2 regions of the Methylophilus sp. 'Pure River' genome follow, and region 2 is predicted to be linked to the other one. Evidence: predicted binding sites of a transcription regulator. Region 2 holds the regulator's gene; the other holds the start of a gene.
What was found. The regulator FNR, encoded in region 2, switches genes on or off when oxygen is low (the NO sensors DNR and NnrR bind a similar motif). The targets are predictions, from matches to a motif close to TTTGATNTANATCAAA.
Positions count from the first base shown of each region.

Region 1 (3,424 bases), on a different contig from region 2:
AGGCTGCGTTGGTGAACAGTGAATAAATCGCCAGCAGTGAAAAAGCAGGCTTTATTTTTCTGCGTAAATTAAAAAAAGCCATGCTGGCAGAATCATGTGACATACATACTCCCTGATACGATTGAACAACAGCGCTGAAAGCAGCGAATTGAAACAGCGCGCATGTGCGTCGCTGCAGCAGTGATAACCGGCTTGATGGCTATTGTCTATCGACTGCTTATAGTCATGATTCCTGAACCATGCCGAGAGTTCCCGAATGTTGGCAGTCATGGCAACAGCAGCCATTGCTGTTAAACTTACAGCTTATATTTTAAAGCAGCATGACGCATGGTCAAAACTCAATTGCCTCCCGAGGTCAAACCCGGCCAATCCCTGCCGTTATTGCAGGCGCTCCATATTCTGACGCGCGATGGCAAACTCAATCAGGATAGCCGCCGTAAACTCAAGCAGGTCTACCACCTGGTTAATTTTATCGAGCCCCTGATGCAGACAGTGATGGATAAACAGTCGCAGCCGGTGCTGGTTGACCATGGGGCAGGCAAGTCTTATCTGGGATTTATTCTTTACGACCTGTTACTCAAGCAGCACGCTGGCGGACAGGTGATTGGTATTGAAAGCCGCGGTGAGTTGATAGATAAATCACGCCAACTGGCGCAAGAGTGCGGCTTTGACCGTATGCAGTTTGAGCATTTAACCGTGGCCGAGGCTATGCAGTCGCAGCAACTGCCTGAAACCGTAGATATTGTCACGGCCTTGCATGCCTGTAATACGGCGACAGATGATGCGATCCAGTTCGGTTTGCAAAAGCAGGCGCAATTTATGGTGCTGGTGCCTTGCTGCCAGGCAGAAGTGGCCGAGGTCATGCGTCAGCACAAGGCTGAAACGCTGGCCCAGACTTTTCTCAGTGAATTGTGGCGGCATCCTATCCATACGCGTGAGTTTGGCAGCCAGGTCACCAATGTGTTGCGTTGTCTGGAGCTGGAAGCGCACGGCTACCAGGTGACGGTGACCGAGCTGGTAGGCTGGGAACACTCAATGAAAAACGAGCTCATCATTGCCAAATATACCGGCCAGCGCAAACGCAGTGCACGCGAGCGCGGACAACAGTTGCTGGAACAACTCAATTTGACCAGTCTTTCTGCGCGCTTCAACTTTCAGTAAATAAGTCTCTCCGCATATAAAAAAACCTCTGACACTGGGGTGGCGTCAGAGGTGAATGGAGCGCATTAATGCCCCAGGGAAGAGACTTTAAAATATCCAGTTTAGAAACGTTTGCCGACCCCTAAGCTGATTACCCAAGGGTTAATGTCCAGAGAGTCGATTTTTGCCCAGCGGTTGCCAGTGGTTGCACTCTTCATTTCGACGTCGGTATCCATCCAGACGTATTTCACATCCGCGTTCAATAACCAGCCATCTTTCAGGTTGATATCTACACCCGCTTGCAGGGCAGGGCCAAAGCTGCTGCGGTCAATTTTGATTTTCTCGCCTGCAGTCGCACCAGAAGTAAAACGCAGGTTACGGTCCAGCATAAACGTTGCGTTCAAGCCTGCGCCTACATACGGGTCTATGGTCTGGTCTGGATTAAAGTGCCATTGCACGGTGAGTGTCGGTGGCAATGCATCAATACTACCCAAATGCTGGTTACCAACCACACCCGCGCTGTCACCGCTGATTTTGACATCATGTTTGCTACCCAGCGCCAGAATCAGCTCGGTTGCAATGTTTTTGGTCCAGTAGTAACTAATATCCAATTCAGGGATGGTGTTGCTGTCGACTTTCAGGTCAGCACTAGGCGTCATCACATTGGCGCCTACCGCTTTGTTCACCGTACTGCCCAGGCGGCTGCTTTCATTGGGGCTGACATTGGTTGCACGCAGGCGAACTACCCAGTCACCTTGTTCGGCATAGGCGTTGGTGGCAGGCAACAAGGCGGCCAACATAAAACTGATTGCGGTTTTTTTCATTGTGATCACTCCATTAGGTGCATTGAATTTAGGGTCATTGTAGGTTTGCTCGCCAAACCTGGTATTGACCCAAATCAACTCAGCACGGCTTTGTGCTGCGCATGTACACCTAAGGGGTGATGGGGATGCGGATAGCGCTGCGTGGCTATCCGCGAGGGAGTGCTCTGCTAAAACTAATAGTCGTTGCGCTGTTTCCAGGCGTCATCCAGCACTTTGGATTTTTGCTCAAAAATAGACTTTTTGGTTTCCAGGTCTTTTTCTGTCTGCACTTTATCGGCTTGGTATTGCTGTAACTTCGCTTGTTCCTGTGCAACCAGGGCTTCCTGGGATTTAATTTTTTGCTCAAGGTCACTGAGCTTGCTCATGGCATCGCCCACCGCATCCCGTGCTTTAGCCGCTTCGGCTTGCTCATTACTGATATTGCGAGCAAACACTGGCTGGCTCAGTGTGGCGATCAAGAGTAGAACAGAAAGGGCTTGTAAACGCATGCGAGACTCCATAAAAACGACATAACAACATTTCGACACGATTATAAAGCCAAAATGCCTTCGGGCTTGATATTGGCTGGTCACGATTAATTGCCGATGATGCGTGGTTAGTAAGCTGTCATGGCATTAGGTTCCTGCATCCATAAATATCAGCCAGACGGCTTGAGTGTCAATTTGGTCGATGATTCAGCAGATTTATTGATCTACCTCAATATGTAATTTATTAATTAAGTTATTGTATTTAAAAATAAAAGTTATGTTTTTTGTAAGACAAATTCTGACATGTCTAACAGAAAAAACGGATATCAGCCAGCGTGATTTTGTGTCAAACGTGACGGCTATCTAGCTGGGAGAAGCAGAGGTTCAAGCAGTCTTTTAATTGCAAGCCATGCACATGTAAAACCATGGGCATGAGTGCAATGAGGGGCGGATTGACTCTCCATTATTAAATTAAATTGTCTCAATGACTCAGGGATAGAAAGCGATAGATGATGAAATTAAATTTGCCAGTCACTGCCACAGAAGTCCAGTTTGATGATGCCCAGTTTATGTTGACGAGAACAGATCTCAAGGGCGTGATTACCTATGCCAACAAGGATTTTATTCAAGTCAGCGGCTTTAGCGAAGCTGAGCTGGTTGGTAGCAGTCACAATATTGTACGCCACCCGGATATGCCCGCTGCCGCCTTTGCCGATATGTGGCGCAGCTTGAAAGCCGGTAAGCCATGGACAGGGCTGGTGAAAAACCGCACCAAGCATGGCGACTTTTATTGGGTGGTGGCGAATGCGACGCCAGTGACAGAAAACAACCAAGTGGTGGGCTACTTATCGGCGCGCCGAAAACCAACGCGCGCGCAAATTGAAGAGGCTTCTGCCGCCTATGCACTATTCAATGCAGGCAATGCCAAGGGTCTGGCGATTGTCGATGGAAAAGTGGTCAGCGTGTCCTGGGTGAATAAATTAAAAAATAGGC
Region 1 is NZ_JBKOUE010000008.1:62,683-66,106, reverse strand. Features, by position in the region: gene ACIDE9_RS10765 (YdiY family protein) at 1-103, opposite strand, end outside; gene ACIDE9_RS10760 (class I SAM-dependent methyltransferase) at 328-1,161, shown strand; gene ACIDE9_RS10755 (OmpW/AlkL family protein) at 1,263-1,964, opposite strand; gene ACIDE9_RS10750 (hypothetical protein) at 2,138-2,452, opposite strand; gene ACIDE9_RS10745 (PAS domain S-box protein) at 2,944-3,424, shown strand, end outside.
Region 1: the regulator FNR is predicted to act here: its motif matches at 2,028-2,043, upstream of ACIDE9_RS10755 (OmpW/AlkL family protein).

Region 2 (3,424 bases):
CTTTGAGTTAACCGACATTGAAGCAAAGGAAACGGTTAAGGAAAAATCTGTCTTTATTGTCCCCAGCAATTAGCGGCTAAGGCGTGACGTCGAGTCGGCTGGCACAAAGCAACATAGATAAAGGAACACTGATGGTTGAAACACAAAAATGGTACCAGAATGCGTATGTCTGGCTGATTATTGGCGGTCCGTCCCTGGTCGTGGTGGCGTCTTTTATCACCTTGTACCTGGCCATTACGCATCCGGATCCGGCCATTGACGACTATTACCGCAAGGGCATAGAAATCAATAAAACGCTGGATGCGCAAGGCTATGATGTGCAGGATGAAGCCATGGCGCCTGCCATTCAGGCCCGCAATCATGCGCAAACCGGCCTTAAACCAGCCGAAGAATAGCGCTAACGTTATCCGTCTAGACAAACATGCGCACGCGGAATCCCTGCGTGCGCAATGTGCTGGCATATTTCTCTAATATCTTCTCTGAAGTAGCCTGGATGCAGCCGCATAGGTCTTGCTGGCTGGGTCTGGCAATGCCGTACAACAAGATGCCGCTGATACGCTGTTTTAATGGCAATAAAGCCTCCATGTAGCCTGGCAATGTTGGCGTGGTCACGGTTTCCCCGTGCAGTGATCTACTGAAAATCGCAGTCTGTACCCAGGTTGTACAAAGTGTGCAGCAAGTTTGCAGGCGCTGCAAATGCAATGCCAGCGGCAAATGCGTATCGTTGACTGCCAGCATCTCGCCATCGTTGCCTGCATCCAGTTTGAACCATACCTCTCCGCCCATCTCGTGTAAGCGTTTGAGTGCATGTTGTATATGCGCATGCTGCAACTGGCTGCCATTGGTAATGAGCCGTAAATTGGCTGGGCGGTCATGTGGTTTGCGTTGCTGCATCAGGTGGGCAACCATGTCGAGGATTTCTGCGAACTGCGGTGACGTTGTTGGCTCGCCATCACCAGCAAATGCAATATCCTGCACGCAATCGCGCAGCGTCAACGTGGTGTAGTGGATATGCAGGGTTAACCAATTCAGGCAGTCAGTGAGCCCCTGCTGCAGACGGTGAGTGTCTATCGTTGGTGAGGGGCCACGCTGCAGGCCTGGCACCTGGCAATACACGCAATGCCAGTTACAACAATGATTGGGGTGCAGGTTGATGCCGATAGAAAGGCCTTGTGCCCGGCGTGACCACACCGGGTAAATATACTGCCAGTGGCGCGTGGATGCATAAGACATCAACGCGTCAAAAAGGGCAGAGGGCTCCATCGGGCGTCAGTAATGATGACGGCGAGGCCGCTGCTTAACACGTGCTGGCGTTAAAGATCGCCTTCAGTTTTTCGTGGTCCAGGATGCGGATGTTTTTCTGTTTAACTTCAATAATGCCATCGTCGCTAAACTTGGAGAAGGTACGGCTCACGGTTTCCAGTTTCATGCCCAGGTAGCTGCCGATTTCTTCACGTGTCATGCGTAAAATCAATTCGCTTTTCGAGTAGCCACGGGCGTGCAAACGTTGCAGCAAATTGAGCAGGAAAGCCGCCAGCCGCTCTTCGGCACGCATATTGGCCAGCAACATCATGACGCCATTCTCGCGCACAATCTCGCGGCTCATGATTTTGTGCACATGGCGTTGCAGCATAGGGATTTCACGTGACAGGTCTTCAACGTGGTTAAACGGCATCACGCAGACTTCGGCATCTTCCAGCGCAATGGCGTTGCAATTGTGCTTGTCACTGACAATACCATCCAGCCCCATGATTTCCCCCGCCATCTGGAAGCCGGTGACTTGTTCGCGGCCATCTTCAGATACTACACAGGTCTTAAAGAAGCCGGTACGGATTGCATACAAAGTGGTAAACGGGTCGCCACTGCTGAACAGGTGACCACCTTGCTTCACTTTTTTGCGGGTGGCGACCATGCCATCCAATTTGCTCATCTCGTCCGTGCTTAAACCTATGGGCAGGCACAGCTCGCGCAGGTTGCAGTTAGAGCAGGCGACCTTGAAGCTGGATTCGGCTTGCATGGGGGAGGTCCTTGGCAGTCGTTGATCTTGCGACTGATTATACGCTTCATGCGCATTGATTTCATGTGTGGCGATTTCATCTGCTGCAATGGCATTTAACATGATGCTTTTTACTCTTCCCTATTATAGTGAGTTGCATTATGCACGCGTCACGCATCGGACTATTTGATATGCATCAAGAAGTCATGGTTTGCTTTATGGCAAAGTGGCTGTCAATGACTTTGGGGACGCGATGTCTCACTCGTGCCGACAGGAAAGAATTTGCTAGATACCATGAAACAACCGTTGATGATTACTCAAGAGCACATCGAACGCTATGATGTTTCGGGGCCGCGTTATACCTCTTACCCCACGGCAGACCGCTTTGTCGAGGCGTTTGATGCAGCGGCCTATGTCAAGGCGGCAGAGCAACGCAATATCAGCAACTGGACGCAACCGCTGTCTGTTTATGTGCATATCCCGTTTTGTGCCTCCCTGTGTTTTTATTGTGCCTGCAATAAAATCGTTACCAAGCGTTATGAGCAGGGCGCCATTTACCTCAACTACCTGCAACGCGAACTCAATCTGCACCTGAACAAGTTTTCTCAAGCGCAGGCGGTGAACCAATTGCACCTGGGCGGCGGTACGCCGACCTTTCTCAATGATGACGAGTTAACCAGCCTGGTCGACATGCTGAAAAAAGCCTTTGTGTTTAACCAAGAGGGTGAATACTCCATCGAAATCGATCCACGCACGGTGAACCAGCAGCGCTTGCAGCATCTGCGTACCCTGGGCTTTAACCGCCTGAGTTTTGGTGTGCAAGACTTTGACGCTGAGGTACAGCAGGCCGTGCATAGAGTGCAGTCTTATGCGCAAGTGGAAACGCTGATGCAACAGGCGCGCGAGATGGGGTATCAGTCGATTAATGCTGATTTGATCTATGGCTTGCCCAAACAAACCCCAGCGACGTTTCGCGAGACGATTAACAAAATAACGACCTTGCGCCCGGACCGCATTGCTTTATATGGCTATGCGCATTTGCCATCAAGATTCAAACCGCAACGACGTATTTTGCAAGATGAGTTACCCAATGCGGTCGATAAGATTCAAATGCTGTCGGAGGCAATTCAGCAATTAATGCAGGCAGGTTATGTGTATATTGGTATGGACCACTTCGCCTTACCTGATGATTCGCTCGCCATCGCCAAACAGCAGGGCAGGCTGCACCGTAATTTCCAGGGTTACAGCACCATGGCTGACCAGGACATCCTGGCGCTGGGTGTGTCTGCCATTGGTAAAATGGGCGCGACTTATAGCCAGAATGCCAAAACGCTGGAAGAGTATTACGACTTTCTCGACCAGGGCCAGTTGCCGATTGTGCGTGGATTGGCACTCAGCCGCGATGACCTGATCCGGCGTGCGGTAATT
Region 2 is NZ_JBKOUE010000001.1:434,338-437,761, forward strand. Features, by position in the region: gene ccoG (cytochrome c oxidase accessory protein CcoG) at 1-73, shown strand, start outside; gene ACIDE9_RS02240 (FixH family protein) at 132-395, shown strand; gene ACIDE9_RS02245 (hypothetical protein) at 412-1,233, opposite strand; gene fnr (fumarate/nitrate reduction transcriptional regulator Fnr) at 1,298-2,119, opposite strand; gene hemN (oxygen-independent coproporphyrinogen III oxidase) at 2,291-3,424, shown strand, end outside.